2 regions of the Achromobacter sp. RT286_PF genome follow, and region 1 is predicted to be linked to the other one. Evidence: riboswitches for the same ligand, from Rfam matches in the RefSeq annotation. Region 1 holds a riboswitch; the other holds the start of a gene.
The links. Region 1 has a riboswitch for glycine ahead of gcvT (glycine cleavage system aminomethyltransferase GcvT). Riboswitches for the same ligand answer to the same signal wherever they lie in the genome.

Region 1 (9,240 bases):
GTACCAGGCGGGGTTCTCAAGAATGTTGCGCAGCACGACGTTTGGCGTCTGCGTGCCGTAGTAACCCTGGCCGATGTAGTTGCGAAAGACCTTGTTGCGGCCCGCGATCTGCTTCAGTTCGGCCAGCACGTCGGTTTCGCTGCGCGAGGGCGGCAGCGCCAGCGGGGCCTGGCTGCGGATCTTGGCGGGAACGACTTCGTCGATCAGGGCGTCCAGGCTGGCGCTGCCAATCACTTGGAGCATGGCGGCCTGGTCGGCGTCGGACGGGCCGATGTGGCGGGGGATGAAGTCGGTATGGGTGTCTAGGGCGCGCGACATGGGAACTCTCGGGTGGTGGTGCATCAGGCCGGCGCGCCAAGAGGTCGGCGCGCCCGGCTCGAACCGGCTTCTTAGCCGTTGGCGACGGCTTCGTAGCCGGCGGCGTCCAGCAGCTTGTCGGCATCGGCCGCGTTGACCGGCTTGATCTTGAAGATCCAGGTGGTGAAGGCCGATTCGTTGATCAGGCTGGGGTTGTTTTCCAGCTCGTCGTTGAAGGCGACGATTTCACCGTTGACGGGTGCGTAGATGTCCGAGGCGGCCTTGACCGACTCAACCACGCCGGCGGTTTCGCCCGCGTTCAGCTTGGCGCCAACCTTGACGTCGCCAACGAAAACCAGGTCGCCCAATTGGTCCTGGGCGGTATCGGTGATGCCGACGACGAACACGTCGCCTTCAGCTTTGACCCATTCGTGGGACTGGGTGTACTTGCGATCGGTGGGCAGGCTCATGGGAAATCCTCTAGGGAATACGGGTAGATGAATGGTGTTGCGCGCCTCGTGCGAGCGGCGTGTGCGTCAACTGGCAGCGGCCGTTCGCGCGAAGCTTCGAGTTTACGAGTGTTCGACGGCTTTGCCGTTACGCACGAAGGGCAGCTTGCAGACCAGGGCGGGCACCCATTTGCCGCGGATGTCGACTTCGACCGTGTCGCCCGGACGCACGCCTTGCGGCAGGCGGGCAAAGCCGATCGACACGCCCAGCGTGGGCGACATGGTGCCGCTGGTGAGTTCGCCCGTGCCTTGCGCGCAGCGCACGGCCATGTGGGCGCGCATCACGCCGCGCTCTTGCAGCTTCAGGCCGACAAAGGCGGCGGGGGTGGCGAATTGTTCCAGCGCGTCGCGGCCGATGAAGCGGCGCTCGGCATTCTTGAGCGACACGGTCCAGGTCAGGCCGGCCTGGTCGGGCTGGGTCAGCTCGTCCATGTCCTGGCCATACAGGTTCATGCCGGCTTCCAGGCGCAGCGTGTCGCGCGCGCCCAGGCCCGCCGGGCGCACGCCCTGGGCAGCAAGGTCGCGCCACAGTTGCACGACGTCGGACGCAGGCAGGACGATTTCAAAGCCGTCTTCGCCGGTGTAGCCGGTGCGGGCGACGAGCGTGTCGTCGCCCACGCGGGCGGCAACGAAGGGGGTCAGTGCTTCGGAGGCGGCTTGCCAGGCCGGGCGCGCGGCCCAGACCTTGGCGCGGGCGTTCGGGCCCTGCACGGCCACCATGGCCAGATCGCGGCGCGGGGTGATGGCAACGTCGAAACTGCCGGCCTGCTTCACACGCTGCATCCAGGCCACGTCTTTGTCGGCGGTGCCGGCGTTAACGACCACGCGCCATTCGTCAGCGGCAAAGAAATAGATGATCAGGTCGTCGATGACGCCGCCCTGCGGGTTCAGCATGCACGAATACAGCGCCTTGCCGGGCACGGTCAGCTTGGCGACGTCGTTGGCGACCAGGCGTTGCAGGAAGGCGTAGGCATCGGGGCCGGCCACATCCACGTTCAGCATGTGCGACACGTCGAACATGCCGGCGTCCTGGCGCACCGCGTGGTGTTCCTCAAGCTGCGAGCCGTAGGCCAAGGGCATGTCCCAGCCGCCGAAATCGACCATTCGGGCGCCGGAGGCGATGTGTTCGTCGGCCAGCGGGGTGCGTTTGAGGGTTGCGGACATGCGCGGAAACTCCGGGACGGCAATGGCTTGCCAGGGTTACGGAATGCCGGTCGTGACAAGCGGATTGCGCCCGCACGGCATCGGCTGAATCTTCCGCCCCTCTGTCCTTTTGCCTGAGAGTTGCCCCGCGCTGGGCGGGTTTGCACCTTCGGCGCCTGGGCTGCTCGCTGTGTCCCGAATTCGGGGCGGCGCCAGGTCTCTCCAGAGTACTGTTTTGCCGCATCCACACGGTAAAAACCGGGACGGGGCAAGCATGTGCGGTATCGGTTACCTGAGCGATTCTGGGCGAATTGCGCCTTCGGCGGCGACCCTGGTGAAAGGGGCGCTCTCTCCCGCAAACATGCGTGACAGCGGCGCCAAGCATACAACGAAAACCAGGCCTGGAAAAGCGCGATTTCCTGGCGCGGCCCGGCCACAAACCGCTGCCGTGGACCACGCCAAACCGGACACCAACCCCCGGGCTAGCCCAGCGCCGTGTCCAGCAACATCATCAGCACAAAGCCCAGCATCAGCCCGCACGTGGCGTAGACCTCGTGCCCCTTGCGGTGCGATTCGGGAATGATCTCGTGGCTGATGACAAACAGCATGGCGCCCGCCGCAAAGCCCAGCCCCCAGGGCAGCAGCAAGACGGACCAGCCGACGATGGCGGCGCCCAGCACCGCGCCCAACGGTTCGACCAGCCCCGACAACATGCCTAGCGCCACGGCGAAGGCCCGCTTATAGCCGGCGGCCAACAGCGCCACCGCGACAACCATCCCTTCGGGAATGTCCTGGATCGCAATGCCCGTGGCCAACGCGGTGCCCGCCACCGGATCGCCCCCCGCGTAACCCACGCCGATGGCCAGGCCTTCGGGCAGGTTGTGCAGCGTGATGGCGATAACGAACAACCAGGCGCGTCGCATGCGGCGCGCCTCGATGCCTTCGCGGCCCTTGATGAAATGTTCGTGCGGCAGCGTGCGGTCCATGATGAGCAGCACCGCCGCGCCCAGCAGAATGGCCGCCCCCACCGTCAGGCCCGCGCCCCAGCGGCCCATGCCCTGGCTTTCGGCCGCCGCAATGCCCGGCACCACCAGGGAAAACGCGCTGGCCGCCAGCATGACGCCCGCGCCGAACCCGAACATGCTGTCCTGGACCTTTTGCGGGATGGTGCGGGCGAACAGGATGGGCACGGTGCCCAGCGCGGTGGCGCCGGCCGCTACCAGCCCGCCCAGCAGGGCGTCGGCCACGTGCGCCGCGCGCACGTCCAGGTAGGCCCACAGCTGGTGCATCGCCAGGCAGGACACCAGCACGGCCAGGGTCCAGACGCTGATGCTGGTGGCCGCGGGACGCACGCGGTGACGGCTGAATGTGTTCATGGGGCCGATGCCTCCATCACAAAGCGGGCTTAACCCTTTGCGGCCGCATAACGGCGCGCCACCTCGGGCCAATTCACGACATTGTAGAAGGCGCCAATGTATTCAGGGCGACGGTTTTGGTACTTGAGGTAATAGGCGTGTTCCCAGACGTCCAGGCCCAGGATCGGCGTATTGCCGTGCATCAGAGGGCTGTCCTGATTAGCGCTGCTTTCCACCACCAGCTTGCCGGCCGGCGTGACCGAGAGCCAGGCCCAGCCGCTGCCAAAGCGGGTCAGGGCCGCTTTGGTGAAGGCCTCGCGGAAGGCGGCCAGGCCACCCAGTTCGGATTCGATAGCGGCGGCCAGCGCGCCATCGGGTTCACCACCGCCCTGGGGCGACATCACGGACCAGAACAAGCTGTGGTTGGCGTGGCCGCCGCCATGGTTGCGCACCGCGCCGCGTATGGCTTCCGGCAATTGGTCCAGCCGCGCGACCAGGGCTTCAACGGGTTCTTCCGTGCTGATGCCGGCGCCATCCAGCGCCGCGTTCAGGCTGGTGACATAGGTTTGATGATGCTTGCTGTAGTGAATCTCCATCGTCATGGCGTCGATGTGAGGCTCCAGGGCGTCGTAGGCGTAGGGCAGCGTCGGAAGGGTGTAGGGCATGGGTGTCTCCGTGGGACTCGCCTGTTCCAAGGGAACGGCGACAGTCGATGATCGAAGGTCGGGGCCGAGGGCCAAAGAACGGCCGGCGACAGCCAAGACAGGAAACACAAATGATATGTATTTTTATTTGATAAAACAATGATGATGTGGCGTTGCGCAATTACTGCGCGATCATCGCGTCATCACGACCTTGAAAACAGCGCCCTTACAGCGCCTTGCCGCAGGCCACGCCGGAGGCCCAGGCCCATTGGAAGTTGTAGCCGCCCAGCCAGCCGGTCACATCCACGGCTTCGCCGATGAAGTAGAGCCCAGGCGTGGTTTTGGCTTGCATGGATTTCTGGTCCAGGCCGCGCGTGTCGACGCCGCCGCGCATCACTTCGGCTTTCTTGTAGCCGGCGGTGCCGCTGGGCACCAGCGTCCATTGGTGGATGTCTTGAGCCAGCGCGCGCAGCGTTTTGTCGGGCGCGTCGGCCAGGCGCATCGCGGCCAGGCCGGGCTTGCCGCCCTGCTCTGCCAGATGCAGCCAGCGATCGGCCAGGCGCTTGGGCCACAGGCCCGCCAGCACGGTATGCAGCTGCTGCCGGTTGCCCGACTTGGACGCCAGCAATTCTTCGGCCAGGTCGCGGCCCGGTGCCAGGTCGATCACGATGGGTTCGCCCGGCTTCCAGTAGCTGGAAATTTGCAGGATGCCCGGGCCGGACAGGCCGCGATGGGTAAACAGCAGGTCTTCCAGGAATTCACCCCGCGCCTTGCCCTGCCCCGTCTGCAGGCCCACTTCCAGCGCCACGCCCGACAGTTCGGACAGCGGCTGCCATTGTGCGGAGTCAAAGGTCAGCGGTACCAACGCGGGTCGCGGCTCGACGACTTTCAGGCCGAATTGGCGCGCGATCTTCAGGCCGAAGTCGGTGGCGCCCAGCTGCGGGATCGCCATGCCGCCCGTGGCCACGACCAGCTTGGCCGCGCGGATCACGCCCTGGCTGGTGCGCAGTTCGAAGCCCTGCTCGCCATGGCCGATATCGGCCACCGAACAGCCCATGCGCCATTGCACATCGCCCGCGTCGCACTCGGCGCGCAGCATGTTGATGATGGATTCGCTGGAATCGTTGCAGAACAGCTGGCCACGGTGTTTCTCGTGCCAGGCGATATGGTGGCGCTTCATCAGCGCCAGAAAATCCTGCGGCGTGTAAGCCGACAGTGCCGAGCGGCAGAAATGCGGGTTTTCGGACAGAAAATTGGCGGGCCCGGTCCCGATGTTGGTGAAGTTGCAGCGGCCACCGCCGGAGATGCGGATTTTTTCGGCCAGGCGCTCGGCATGGTCGACCAGCACCACGCGCAAGCCGCGCTGCCCGGCCACCGCTGCACACATCATGCCAGCGGCGCCGGCGCCGAGGACGGCTACATCAAACATCAGGACTCCAGACCCGCCGGGTCTTATTCTTCGATCAGGCAATCAACGTAGTAGCGCTTTTCGCCATCCGGACCCGCTTCATCGGCCAGGCCGTGAATATAGGTTTCGAAGCCGGGGAAGCGCTCGTTGAATTCGCGCGCGAATTGCAGGTACTGCACGATGGTGCGGTTAAAGCGTTCGCCCGGAATCAACAGCGGAATGCCCGGGGGATACGGCGTCAACAGCACGCCCGTGACGCGGCCTTCCAGCTTGTCGATGTCGACACGCTCGACCTCGCGGTGCGCCATGCGCGCAAAGGCGTCCGACGGCTTCAGCGCCGGCACCATGTCGCTCAGGTACATCTCGGTGGTCAGGCGGGCGACGTCGCGCGCGCGGTAGGCTTCGTGGATTTCCTGGCACAGATCGCGCAGGCCCATGCGTTCGTAGCGGCGATGCACACGGCAGAAGTCGGGCAGGATGCGCCACAGCGGCTGGTTGCGATCGTAGTCGTCCTTGAACTGCTGCAACGCGGTCAACAGCGTGTTCCAGCGGCCCTTGGTAATGCCGATGGTGAACAGGATGAAGAACGAATACAGGCCGGTCTTTTCGACCACGACGCCGTGCTCGGTCAGGTACTTGGAGACCAGCGCGGCCGGGATACCCGTTTCGCCGAAGCTGCCCGACATGTCCAGCCCCGGCGTGATGACCGTGGCCTTGATCGGGTCCAGCATGTTGAAGCCTTCGGCCATTTCGCCGAAGCCGTGCCAGTGGTCGTTGGCTTCCAGGATCCATTCGTCGCGGTTGCCGATGCCTTCGGACACCAGGCGGTTCGGGCCCCAGACCTTGAACCACCAGTCGTTCTTGCCGAATTCGGATTCCACCTTGCGCATGGCGCGGCGGAAGTCCAGCGCTTCGCGGATGCTTTCCTCGACCAGCGCGGTGCCTCCGGGCGGTTCCATCATGGCGGCGGCCACGTCGCACGACGCGATGATCGCGTACTGCGGCGAGGTCGACGTGTGCATCAGGTACGCCTCGTTGAAGACGTTGCGGTCCAGCTTGCGGGTCTCGGATTCCTGCACGATGATCTGCGAAGCCTGCGAAATGCCGGCCAGCAACTTGTGCGTGGAGTGCGTGGCGAAGACCATCGCGTCCTGGCTGCGCGGGCGGTCCTGGCCGATGGCGTGCATGTCCTGGTAGAACTCGTGGAACGAGGCGTGCGGCAGCCAGGCTTCGTCAAAGTGCAGCGTATCGACATAGCTGCCCAGCTGCTCCTTGATCATTTCCACGTTGTAGATGACGCCGTCGTACGTGCTTTGCGTCAGCGTCAGGATGCGCGGATTCTTGTTCACCGCTTCGCGCGCGAAGGGGTTGGCCTCGATCTTCTTGCGGATGTTGTCCGGGTGGAATTCTTCCAGCGGAATCGGGCCGATGATGCCCAGGTGGTTGCGCGTGGGGCGCAGGAACACCGGGATCGCGCCCGTCATCGTGATGGCGTGCAGAATCGACTTGTGGCAGTTGCGATCCACCACGACCACGTCGCCGGCGGCCACGTTGGCGTGCCACACGACCTTGTTGGACGTGGACGTGCCGTTGGTCACGAAAAAGCAGTGGTCGGCGTGGAAGATGCGCGCGGCGTTCAGCTCGGACTCGGCCACGGGGCCGGTGTGGTCCAGCAACTGGCCCAATTCGTCCACGGCGTTGCAGACGTCAGCGCGCAGCATGTTTTCACCGAAGAACTGGTGGAACATGCGGCCCACGGGGCTCTTCAGGAAGGCGACGCCGCCCGAGTGGCCCGGGCAGTGCCAGGAATACGAGCCGTCTTGCGCGTACTTGACCAGCTCGCGAAAGAACGGCGGCGGCAGCGAATCCACGTAGCTGCGCGCTTCGCGGATGATGTGGCGCGCCACGAATTCGGGGGTGTCCTCGAACATGTGGATGAAGCCGTGCAGTTCGCGCAGGATGTCGTTCGGAATGTGTTCCGACGTGCGCGTCTCGCCATACAGATAGATGGGGATGTCGGCGTTGCGAAAGCGCAGTTCGCCGATGAACATGCGCAGGTTCTTGATGGCGCTGGCCACGTCTTCGGGCGAGTCCACGTCGAACTCTTCATCGTCAATCGACAGGATGAAGGCGCTGGCCCGGCTTTGCTGTTGCGCGAACGAACTCAGGTCGCCATAGCTGGTCACCCCGATCACCTCGACGCCCTCGGCCTCGATCGCTTCAGATAAGGCACGAATACCCAAACCGGACGCGTTCTCGGAACGGTAGTCCTCGTCGATGATGAAAATGGGGAAGCGAAATTTCATGCAGGCGCTCCTGGGGGCATGGCGGGTTCGGTCGCATAACGCGGCGCGAGTGTACTGCTAGTAAAAATCCGCCTGATGACAGACGGCGCGAGCCCCCGCCCAACAGGCGGGAATGGCGGAATTGTAGGGCTGTTTTTCTTTCAGTCCTACGGGAAATCCCCAGATAGGCCGAACAGCCGTTGTCATCGCGCCAAAAGCCGGGCTTTCAGCACAGCGACAGCAACGGCGGCACGGAGCAAACCTAGCGGATGGTGCGGGCTTCGCCGGCTTCCAATGCCAAGGTGAACTGCTCGAAGTAGGCGGGGATGGACTCGGTGGCCCCGTCCCGGATCCGGCGTTCTACCTTGGCGATGGCGCCAAAGCAGACTTCGGCCCCGGGTTCGCCACAGACGAGCACGACCGGGTCTTCGTCGTCGCAGACCTCGTACAGCCCGCCATGCGCCCGGCGTCCAACCTCGTAGAGGTAGGCGGCGGCGCCAACGGTTTGCATGGGGGTAAGCGGCAAGGTGCCCAGGTGGGCGGCTTCCAGCGCGGTATCGAGCGCGTGGATGCTGGACAGGGAGTAGTCCAATATGGCGCCGGTGGATTCGGCGGCTTGTACAAAGTCTTGCGCGGCGTCTGCCACCCGTTCGACAAATGCGTCCTGCACTTCATCAAGGGTGGCTTCCTGGTTTGTCTTGAGGAAACCGAACATCGTTGGCTCCTTTGTGAAAACCGCAAGCGGCAATAGGGCCATTATAGGCAAGCGTGTTACCTATAATCGGCGGGAAACCCCTCAACGTTTCCTATTCCCAACACTTGCCGCCCATGACCGCACCGCTAGTCAGACGCCTGACCGCCCTTGACGCCCCGTCACTGCGACGTTTGCGCCTGGACGCCCTGGTTGAAACGCCGGAGTCGTTCGGATCGAGTTACGAAGAGGAACACACGCTGACACTGGACGACATCAAAGGCTGGGTCACGCCGCAGGACGACAGCGCGATGTTCGGGGTGTTCGTGGGTGATGACCTGGTGGGCATCATCGGCGTGGGCCGCCAGCGCAAGTTGAAGATGCGGCACAAGGCGCATATCTGGAGCGTGTACGTCGCGCCCGAACAGCGTGGCCACGGGCTGGGGCGGCTGTTGTTGCAAGCCGCCATCGCGCATGCCCGCACCATGCGCGGCATACGTCAGGTGCAGTTAAGCGTCACGTCCAACAACACGTCGGCCGCCGCCTTGTATGCCGGCCTGGGCTTCGTGGAATACGGGCGCGAACGCGAGGCGCTATGCGTCAATGACCAGCTTTACGACGAAACGCTGATGGCGCTGCCGCTGGCGGAAAAATAAGCGGCAAGGCGGGCGGATCGTCCTACGCCGCCGCCGCGCGCCGCCGCGTGCCGTAGGCGCACACCTGATTTCGGCCGCCGTCCTTGGCCTTGTACAGCGCCTGGTCGGCCGCCTTGATGACCGCGTCCGGCGCACGCAGCGCGTCGCCCCGCTCGGCCACGCCGATGCTTACTGTTACCCGCAGCGGACGCGGATTGCGCGCACCGCGCGCACCGCGCCGGCGCTGGCCCAGTTGATCCGCCTTGGGCCGCG
Region 2 (9,240 bases), on a different contig from region 1:
GCAATTTCACGGCGCACGAAGCCGCGCGTATCCATGCCCACCTGACGCGCGACGTCCCCGGCGCCGACCTGCGCCAATCGCTGTTGCAGGTGGATTCGTACGGGGGCGCCGTCAACCAGCCGGATCGCCTGCGCGACACCGCCGTGCACCAGCGGGCGTCGATCATGAAGCTGCAATACCAAACGTACTGGACGCACGCCGACCACGACGCCCTGCACGTACGCTGGATGGCGGATTTCTATCGCGACGTATATGCCGACCCGGCAGCCCGGCCCGACCACGCCGGCACCCCGTTTCCCGGCGACCGCTACGAAGGGTGCTACATCAACTACCCCGACAGCGACATGCTGGCGTACCCCTTCTGGCCACGGTTGTACTACGGCGACGGCGGGCTTTATCCTTTCCTGCAAGAGGTCAAGCGCCGCTACGATCCCAACAACGTTTTTCACCACGCGATGTCGGTGCGCCCGTCATGACGCGCCGCCCGCCTTGCCGGACTTCGCCATGAATTCCCTATCCAGCGCACCCCGCCGATCCTTCATCCAGTTCGCCGGAAGCTTGTCCGCAGCCGGCGCGGCAGGCCCCTGGCTGTCGGCCATGGGCGCCGCCACCGCGCGCGCCGACCCCCGCTACGCCTATGTGGGCACCTATACCCGCGATGCGCCCGGGGGCACGGCCGGCGGGCCGCCATCGCGCGGCATACACGCCTATGCCCTGCGTCCGCAGGGCGGCTGGCATCTGATCCAGGTGATGGAAAGCGACAACCCGTCGTACTTGGCCGTGCACCCCACGCAGCGCTTTCTCTACGCCATCAACGAGATCGATCAATGGGAAGGCCTGGCCCGAGGCACCGCCGAATCCTATGCGATCGACCCGGCTGACGGCAGCCTGCGCTTCCTGAACCGGCAGCCCCTGTCGCTATCCAGCACCGCGCCCGCGTTCCTTGCCGTATCGCCAGACGGCCGCTACCTGGTCACGGCGCAATACGGGGGCGGCACGTACAACGTGTTGCCCATCCAGGCCGACGGCGCGTTGGGTGAAGTGTCGGGCATCGTCAAGGAAACCGGCTCGGGGCCGCGCCCCGAACAGCAATCCGCGCATCCGCACATGGTGCTGTTCGACTCCACCGGCCAGCGCGTCCTGGCCACCGATCTGGGCAGCGATCGCATCAATCTGTTCACGTTCAAGGATGGCAATCTGTCGCTGTCCGAGCGCACGACGCTGCCCGCGGGCGGCGGGCCACGCCATCTTGCGCTGCACCCCGATGGCGCGCTGTTATACGTCTTGAACGAACTTGACGCCTCAATCGCGTGCTTCGGCTACGACGCCCACGCCGGCCGGGTGCTGGCGCAGCGCCACCTGGTCCCCGCCACACCGCCCGGATTCACCGGCGCGGGCAACGCGGCGGCGTTGCTTGTCCACCCGTCCGGCCGCTTCTTGTACGCCTCTACCCGCCGCGTCGACAACGACCACGCGCAAGCCGACAGCATCGCCGTCTTCGCCGTTGCCAAGGATGGCGCATTACGCCGCGTACAAACCTGGGCCGAAGGGCTGCGCTTCCCCCGCGCACTTACCCTGGCGCCAGACGGCGGCAGCCTGTACGCGCTGAACCAAAAGGGCGACTCCATCCTGCGCCTGCGCATCGATGCGGCAACAGGGCAGCTAAGCGACATGGAAGTGGCAGCGCAGACGCCAACACCGGTATGCCTGGTGTTTGCATAGGCGGGGCAACCGCGGGCGATCTTGATAGCCGGCGCAACAGGCCACTTTGAAGCCCCTTTGAAGCCACTCGGGCACCCACTCGGAAACCACTCGGAAACCCCTCGGAAACCCCTCGGGAACCCCTCGGGAACCCCCTCGGGAACCCCTCGGCCAGCCCGCCGTCGAACCTTGCATGACCGTTAATCCTGTATTGCGCTTCCTCTGGCGCCTCGTCATCCTGGGCTTATTTGTCTGGCTTGCTGCGTGGGCGTGGCCCCGCCTGCCCGACGCCGCACGCGCACCGTGGCATATGGCGCGGCTGGCCTGGCAACAAGCCCCGTCATCCTTGCCCGTACCGGTACAGGGCGTGTCCGCCAGACGCTTGACCGACACTTGGGGCGCGGCCCGGTCCGGCGGCCGCCAACACGAAGGCATCGACATCTTTGCCGCGCGCGGCACGCCTGTGCTGTCCACCACGGAAGGCGTGGTCATGCAGGTTGGCACGAACAACCTGGGCGGCCAGGTCGTGTGGGTGCTCGGGCCCGGACGCCAGCGCCATTACTACGCGCACCTGGATGGCTACGCCGATATTGAACGGGGGCAGCTGGTGGCCCCCGGAGACGTGCTGGGCTACGTCGGCAACACCGGCAACGCGCGAGGCACGCCGCCGCATTTGCATTACGGCATCTACGACGGCGGCGCGATCAACCCCTATACGCTGTTGGTGACGCCGGCAACGCCGCCCTGACGCTTTGCGCAAGCACCTGCGCCGTCGCGGCTGACAACGTCCACCCCAGGTGTCCGTGCCCCGTGTTGTAGAACACGCCCGGGCGTTTGCCCGGCCCCACGCGCGGCATCATGTTGGGGGTCATGGGGCGCAGGCCGCACCACGGCACGACGCGCGTGGTGTTGATGTTGGGGAAGTGTTTACGCGTCCAGTCGATCAGCGGCTGCACGCGTTCGGCACGAATGTCCATGTTGAAGCCGTTGAATTCCGCCGTACCCGCCACGCGAAAGCGGTCGCCCAGGCGGCTGGTGACGATCTTCGCGGCTTCGTCCAGCAGGCTGACGCGGGGCGCGGCGCCCTGGCTGTCGGCGTCGTCCAGGTGCACGCTGATCGAATAGCCCTTGACCGGATAGATGTTGATGGAATCTCCCAGCAGGCGGGCGAACTTTCTGCTGGCCGCGCCCGCGCATACGACGATGGCGTCCGCTTCGTGCCGTTCGCGCTGGGTGCCGCCGTCGCGGCGGATGTCCAGCACGTAAGGGCGGTCGTGGCGTTGGATGTTGTCGATGTCGGCATCGTGCACGAACGTGACGCCACGGCGTTCGCATGCCTGGGCCAGACCGCGCGTGAACTTGTGGATGTCGCCGGTGGCGTCCGATGGTGTGTAGAAACCGCCGTGGCATCCGGTTTGCATGGCGGGTTCGATGGCGCGCGCTTCGTCGGCGGTGACTGCGTAGCGGTCCAGGCCGCCGGCTTGCAGCAGCGCGTTGGAGCGATGCGCGGCCTTGAAGCTGTTGGCGTCGTGGTAGATGTGCAGGATGCCCCGGCGCTCCAGGTCGAAGTCGATGCCTTCCGCCTCGGCCATGTCGAACAGATGCCGGCGCGCTTCGATGGCCATGCGCGTGGTGGCGATGGTGTTGTCGCGGTAGTTGGGAATTTGCGCCATGAACTGCGCCAGCCACGAATACTTGTGCCAGCTGAAGCGGGGGTTCAGCAACAGCGGCGCGTTTTTGCGCAGCATCCAGCGTAGCCCTTTGATGATCGTGGCCGTGCTGTTCCAGACTTCGGCGTTGCTGGCGGATAGCTGGCCGCCGTTGGCATAGGACGTTTCCATGGCGGGATAGCGTTGGCGGTCGTAGACGGTGACCGCGTATCCCAGGTTCGACAGGGCATAGGCGGACGTGACGCCGGTGATACCGGCGCCAATGATGGCGATGCGGGGCATGGTGGCTCCAGACAGGGTGGCCGCGACCAATGTGGACGCGGCACCCCATCTGTCTTTGGTACCTGAGAGTTTCACCCGCGCGGGCGGCGGGTTCCCCTTCGGTGGGCGCGCACGGCGCCTCTCTCCAGATTGTCTATACGCGCGCAGTCCTGTTGCCTGAGAGTTTCCGGGGCGGTTGCTCCGTCGGCGCCGGCCGCCAGGGCCGGTCTCTTCTGCGCGGTTTTGAATCGACGGGGTAGAGAATAGCTAAGTTCATGTCGCATTTGCTTCAGGGTTAGTACTATGTCGCGTGCGCCGTTGGGCCGGCGTGAACCGAATAGGACGATAGGAATGAGTTTTCGCGCCGCGCGACGCACTGTTTTGCAAACGCTGGCCGTGATGGCCAGCGGCGCCCTGGTTTCGTTGGCGTCGGCCGAGCCGGTGGCCCCCGGCGCCGGCATCGACGACGCCGTGCATGCGGTAATGCGCGAGTACGACGTGGCGGGCCTGGCCATCGCCGTCACGCGCGAAGGGCGGCATGAATTTCGCAGCTATGGCGTGGCCTCGCTGCAAACGCACGCGCCCGTCAGCCGCGACACGCTGTTTGAGCTGGGCTCGATCAGCAAGACCTTTACCGCGACGCTGGCGACCTACGCCCAGGCGCTGGGCAAGCTGTCGCTGACCGACAGCCCGGCGCGCTTCGTGCCTGCCTTGCAAGGCACGGAATTTGGCAAGCTGACCCTGATCCACCTGGGCACGCACACGGGCGGCGGCTTCCCGCTGCAAGTGCCGGACACGGTGCGCGACGATGCCCAACTGATGGCCTACCTGTCGGCGTGGACGCCGCGCTACGCACCGGGCACCTACCGCACGTATGCCAACCCCAGCATTGGCATGCTGGGCGTGGTGGCGGCCAAGAGCCTGGGCCAGCCCTATGCGCAGGCCATGGAGAAGACGCTGTTGCCCAAACTGGGCCTGACCAACACCTATATCCACGTGCCCGCCGCCAAGATGGGCGACTACGCGCAGGGCTACAACAAACAGAACGCGCCGGTGCGTGTGAACCCGGGCGTGCTGGCCGACGAAGCCTACGGCGTCAAGACCAGCGCCAGCGACCTGATCCGCTTCGTGGACGCGAACATGGGCGTGGCGTCAGCGCCCGCGGAATTCGGCGCCAAGGCCGCCCGCGATGCGAAGGTCGCCAAGGCCGTCGTCAACGACGCCGTGCTATCCAAGGCCTTGGCCGATACGCATGTGGGCTACTACGACGTGGGTGGAATGACGCAGGACCTGGCCTGGGAACAACTGGCGTATCCGGTGACGCTCAAGGCGCTGTTGGCGGCCAATGCCGGCACGTTGAACAGCCAGAGCCACCCGGCCAAGGCCCTGACCCCGCCGCAGCCCCCGCGTGCCGATGTGTGGATCAACAAGACGGGTTCCACCAACGGCTTTGGCGCCTACGTGGCGTTTGTGCCGGCCAGGAAAATCGGCGTGGTGATCCTGGCGAATCGGAACATTCCGAACGACGCCCGCGTGCGGCTGGCGTATCGCATTCTTGAAGGGGAAACGGCGGCGGAAGCAAGAACGGATACGGGAACGGGAACGGATTCGGGATCGGCCCCGGAAACGCAATCCGAAGCCCGCGCGCAAGCGAACTGAAACAGGCAGAAGACAGTGGCAGGCGGAAGGCCGTCGCCGGCCCCTGTCAGCCGTCAAGCTTCCGTGCCCGCCGCCGTGTGGGCTCCATCAAAACGCGGCAATAGCCCCATGACCTCCAGCCTTTTGCACAGCTGTCCCAGGCGCTGCATCTTGTAGGCGTCCACATCCAGGTCGGCGTAGTCGTAGAAGCCCTTGCCATCGCGCAAGCCGTTGCGGCCTTGCTCCATGTTTTTGGCGATGACGTCGGGCGATGCAAAGCGTGGGCCGATCTGGGCTTCAAGGTAGCGCGATGCGTAGTACAGGATGTCGCCGCCGCCCCAGTCGATGAACTCCAACAGGCCCAGCACCGAAAACCGCAAGCCGAATCCCAGGCGCACGGCGGTGTCGATATCTTCGGCGCTGGCCACGCCTTCCTCGACCATGCGCGCGGCCTCGTTCATGGCCAGGGCCTGGATGCGTGGCACGATGTAGCCCGCCGTGGGCGCGCATTGCACGGGCGTCTTGCCGGTTTGGCGCAGCACGGCCAGCAACGCTTGCAGGGCGGCGTCGGCGGTGCGCGGCCCGGCGCTGACTTCGACTAGCGGAATCAGATAGGCGGGGTTGAGCCAGTGCGCGTTCAAAAAACGCTCGGGGCCTGGCATCAATTCGGCCAGCTCGGTCACCAGGAACGTGGACGTGGTTGACGCAATCACGGTGTCCGGCGCGCACACGCGGCCCAGCCAGGCGAAGGTGTCGCGCTTGGCGTCCAGGCGTTCCGGCACGGCTTCGAAGATGATGCGCGCGCGTTGCAGGTCGGCCACGGCGTCGTCGCGGCCGCACAGGCGCACGCGCTGCATGGCGGTGTCGGCCTGCTGGTCATCCAGCAGGCCAAGCCGGCTTAGCGTGCCCAATTCGCGCCGCAGGTTCGCCAGCACGCGCGCGTGGTGATCGGCTTGTTCCGCCTGAGTCCTGGGCTTGATGTCGACCAGTGTCACGGCGCGTCCCGCGTGGATGTACGACAGCGTGATGCCTTCCCCCATGCGCCCGGCGCCGATCACGCAGATTCTGTCTTCCATGGTCAGCATCCTTGTTTCAGCAATTCAGCCATGCCGGCGCGCGACAGGCGGTCCAGGCCGAGACTTTCCAGCGTGCGGCCCTCGGCGTAAAGATCGCGGCCGGTGATGGCGCCGGCAATGCTTAGCAAGCCTTGCGCCACCGGCGTCGGCACGCCCGCCCAGCGCCCCGTGGACACCAGCAAGGACAGGCCCAGCCGCGTGTCCTCAAGCATGTAGCGGTGCGTGTGCAGGTCGATGGCTTCACGCCAGTCGCCACTGTCGGTCAGCTTGCCGTGCGCGCCACGGCCGTACATCCATTCATCGCCTTCCGTGGCGTAGTGGTCGGCCAGCGGAAAGTGCGGCGCGGCATAGCCCAGCGCCTCGCGGATGGCGATGCGTTCGGCGTCCAGCGCGTCGGTAACGCGGCGGATTGATGGCTGGGTGCCTTCGTTGTGGATGTCCCACTTATCGAAATGCTCCAGGGGGCCCGCGTTCATCATGATGAGCGGCGGATGGATGATGGGGCCGGCGTTCATCAAGGCGCCCGCCAATCCGTCTTCGATGGGCTCGATGCTGGGGTAGACCTGGCCCAGCAACGCCAGCGCGTCGTCGGTCAGCCGGCTGGGGAACACGCCGGTGGGCAAGCGCGTGGCGTAGCCGCTGATGACGACCGTGTTGCCGTGTTTGCGCGCCAGGTAGGGCAGGGTGCCCGTCTCGGCAAAGGCCACGCGGGCGGGATTGCCGGCGTCCCGCTGCGCGCGCGCAAACAGGTAGCTGCCAAAGGTGCCGGGCGGCAGGAACACCACCTGCCCGTCCTGCAACAGCGGGGCCAGCATGGGCGCCAGCGCATCGTGCGTGGTCGAGGGCAGGGGGATGACGACCACCCGCGCGTCAGTCAGCGCGGCCTTCAGCGAGCCTTGCAGCGCCAGGTGGCCGGGACCCTGGCCCAACGGAACCTGGCGCGTGCCGCGATAGTCGGTGACAGTCAGCGCGCCAGCCTGTCGCAAACCGTCGAACGCGGCGTCGTCGCGGCGCCACCAGCACACCTCGTGTCCGTTTTCGGCAAGTTCGGCCGCGGCCGCGTAGCAGCCGTGGCCGCCGCCAATTACGCTGATTCGCATGATCAAGCTCCTTCTTTGAAGGCTTGATCCTAGCGGCGGCGTGGCGCCTGGGCTGCGCCAAACGCGCAAGCGCCGTTCCGATCCGGCAAGGGATTTGGGCAGCGCAGGCAGCGTGTCGCGGCCGCGCGGGCAGGGGACACCAGTGGCTGCTGGGGAGTGTGACGGCGCGTTAAGGGCGAGGCCGACGCAGCGTGTCCGACGGCAGGCAGCCGTAGCGCTTGCGGTAATGCGTGGCGAAATGGCCGAAGCTGCTGACGCCGTGGCGCAGCAGGATATCGGTCACGCTGTCGCCGCCGCGCGCCTGTTCCAGCGCGGCGTGCACCAGGGCCAGGCGGTGGTTGCGCACGTAGTCGCTGGGGCTTTGCTTGAGAAACTGCGTGAAGCCGTTTTGCAGCGTTCGCACCGACACGCCGCAGTGCGCCGCCAGGTCCGCCAATGAAATCGCTTCGTCGACATGGCTTTCGATGTAGTCGCGCGCGGCGCGCACATGCTGAGGCAGGGGCTGGCGGTGGTCGGCGCGCAACGCGTCGGAATAGTTGTGCGGCAGTTGGGTCAGCAGCAGCGCCAGCAGGTAGTCGGAAAAGCCGGCCGCAAGCGTCTGCGTGACGCCGTCAATGGCGGGGTGCTGATAAAGGCGGCATAGGTAGTCCAGTGTTTCGCGCACGGCGGCAAGGCCGGGGGAATCGGGCGGCGCTTCCAGGTCGAACACCAGCGCGTGCTTGATGGGGCGGTCCAGCAGGCGTTGCAATTGATGTTCCAGCGCTTGCCGCTCGACACGCAGGATCAGGTTGCGGCAGTCGCGGCCGATGCTGATCACGCTGGGTTCGGACGGCGACGAAATGGTGAGGCTGCCCGCTTGCATGGACGCACTGCGCTTGCCCAGCGTGACCAGGCCCGAGCCTTGCAGCGTGATGCGGATCAGGTAGTAGCTGGAGATGTCGCCCGCGTCGATTTCGACTTCGGCGCCGTAGTGCAGGTCAAATAGCGCCGCGTTGCCGAAGAACACGCCATACAGCCGCGATTGCAAGGGTTTGCCCTGAGCCACGCACATGCGGTGCGACCAGAGGTGCTGGCTGACCTGGTCCTTGACCTCGGCGGCGTTGCCCGAGTCCAGCAAGCAATGGCGGTTCAGCGGATAGGTGTCGTTGAACATGCTTTCCTGCGCGGTGGGAATAGTCGTTGCGCGCGGCGTATAGAGTCCCGCTGCGCAAAGACCTACAAACGATGGACAAGACTAAGGAAAACAAGGGAAAAACATGACTGACGCGACGCTGCCGCCACTGACGAAACGAAGCTACGCCTACGAGTGGTACGTCGTCGTGATATGCATGCTAGCGTACATATTTTCCTTCGTCGACAGACAGATCCTGGCGCTGATGATCGAACCCATCAAGCACGATCTGCAACTGTCCGACACGCAGTTCAGCCTGCTGCACGGCTTGGCGTTCTCGCTGTTCTACGCCGTCATGGGCATCCCCATCGCCTTGTTGGCCGACCGCTATTCGCGCCCGAAAATCATTGCCATCGGCGTGGCCTTCTGGAGCCTGGCCACTGCCGCCTGTGGCCTGTCGCGCAGCTTTGCGCACATGTTCCTGGCGCGCATCGGGGTGGGCGTGGGCGAGGCCGCCTTGTCACCCGCCACGTATTCCATGCTTAGCGATATGTTTCCGCGCGACAAGCTGGGCCGCGCCGTCGGCATCTATTCGATCGGCTCGTTCATTGGTGGCGGCATGGCGTTTTTGATCGGCGGCTATGTCATCAACCTGCTTAAAAGCGTGGACAGCGTGGTGGTGC

Region 2: it holds a riboswitch for glycine, as region 1 does, so the genes downstream of both, AC6LJY_RS23570 (D-amino acid dehydrogenase) here and gcvT (glycine cleavage system aminomethyltransferase GcvT) in region 1, are expected to answer to the same signal.

What each region holds. Positions count from the first base shown of each region.
Region 1 is NZ_JCBAMR010000007.1:140,932-150,171, reverse strand. Features, by position in the region: gene gcvP (aminomethyl-transferring glycine dehydrogenase) at 1-318, opposite strand, end outside; gene gcvH (glycine cleavage system protein GcvH) at 390-767, opposite strand; gene gcvT (glycine cleavage system aminomethyltransferase GcvT) at 870-1,970, opposite strand; glycine riboswitch at 2,062-2,185, opposite strand; glycine riboswitch at 2,219-2,315, opposite strand; gene AC6LJY_RS08870 (ZIP family metal transporter) at 2,432-3,325, opposite strand; gene AC6LJY_RS08865 (superoxide dismutase) at 3,355-3,969, opposite strand; gene AC6LJY_RS08860 (BaiN/RdsA family NAD(P)/FAD-dependent oxidoreductase) at 4,175-5,377, opposite strand; gene AC6LJY_RS08855 (Orn/Lys/Arg family decarboxylase) at 5,401-7,662, opposite strand; gene AC6LJY_RS08850 (hypothetical protein) at 7,904-8,356, opposite strand; gene AC6LJY_RS08845 (GNAT family N-acetyltransferase) at 8,470-8,988, shown strand; gene AC6LJY_RS08840 (GGDEF domain-containing protein) at 9,011-9,240, opposite strand, start outside.
Region 2 is NZ_JCBAMR010000040.1:18,506-27,745, reverse strand. Features, by position in the region: gene AC6LJY_RS23585 (FAD-binding protein) at 1-476, shown strand, start outside; gene AC6LJY_RS23580 (lactonase family protein) at 505-1,722, shown strand; gene AC6LJY_RS23575 (peptidoglycan DD-metalloendopeptidase family protein) at 1,895-2,449, shown strand; gene AC6LJY_RS23570 (D-amino acid dehydrogenase) at 2,406-3,653, opposite strand; glycine riboswitch at 3,693-3,787, opposite strand; glycine riboswitch at 3,788-3,878, opposite strand; partial or broken gene ampC (class C beta-lactamase) at 4,032-5,192, shown strand; gene AC6LJY_RS23560 (3-hydroxybutyryl-CoA dehydrogenase) at 5,345-6,355, opposite strand; gene AC6LJY_RS23555 (NAD/NADP octopine/nopaline dehydrogenase family protein) at 6,349-7,446, opposite strand; gene AC6LJY_RS23550 (AraC-like ligand-binding domain-containing protein) at 7,616-8,599, opposite strand; gene AC6LJY_RS23545 (spinster family MFS transporter) at 8,703-9,240, shown strand, end outside.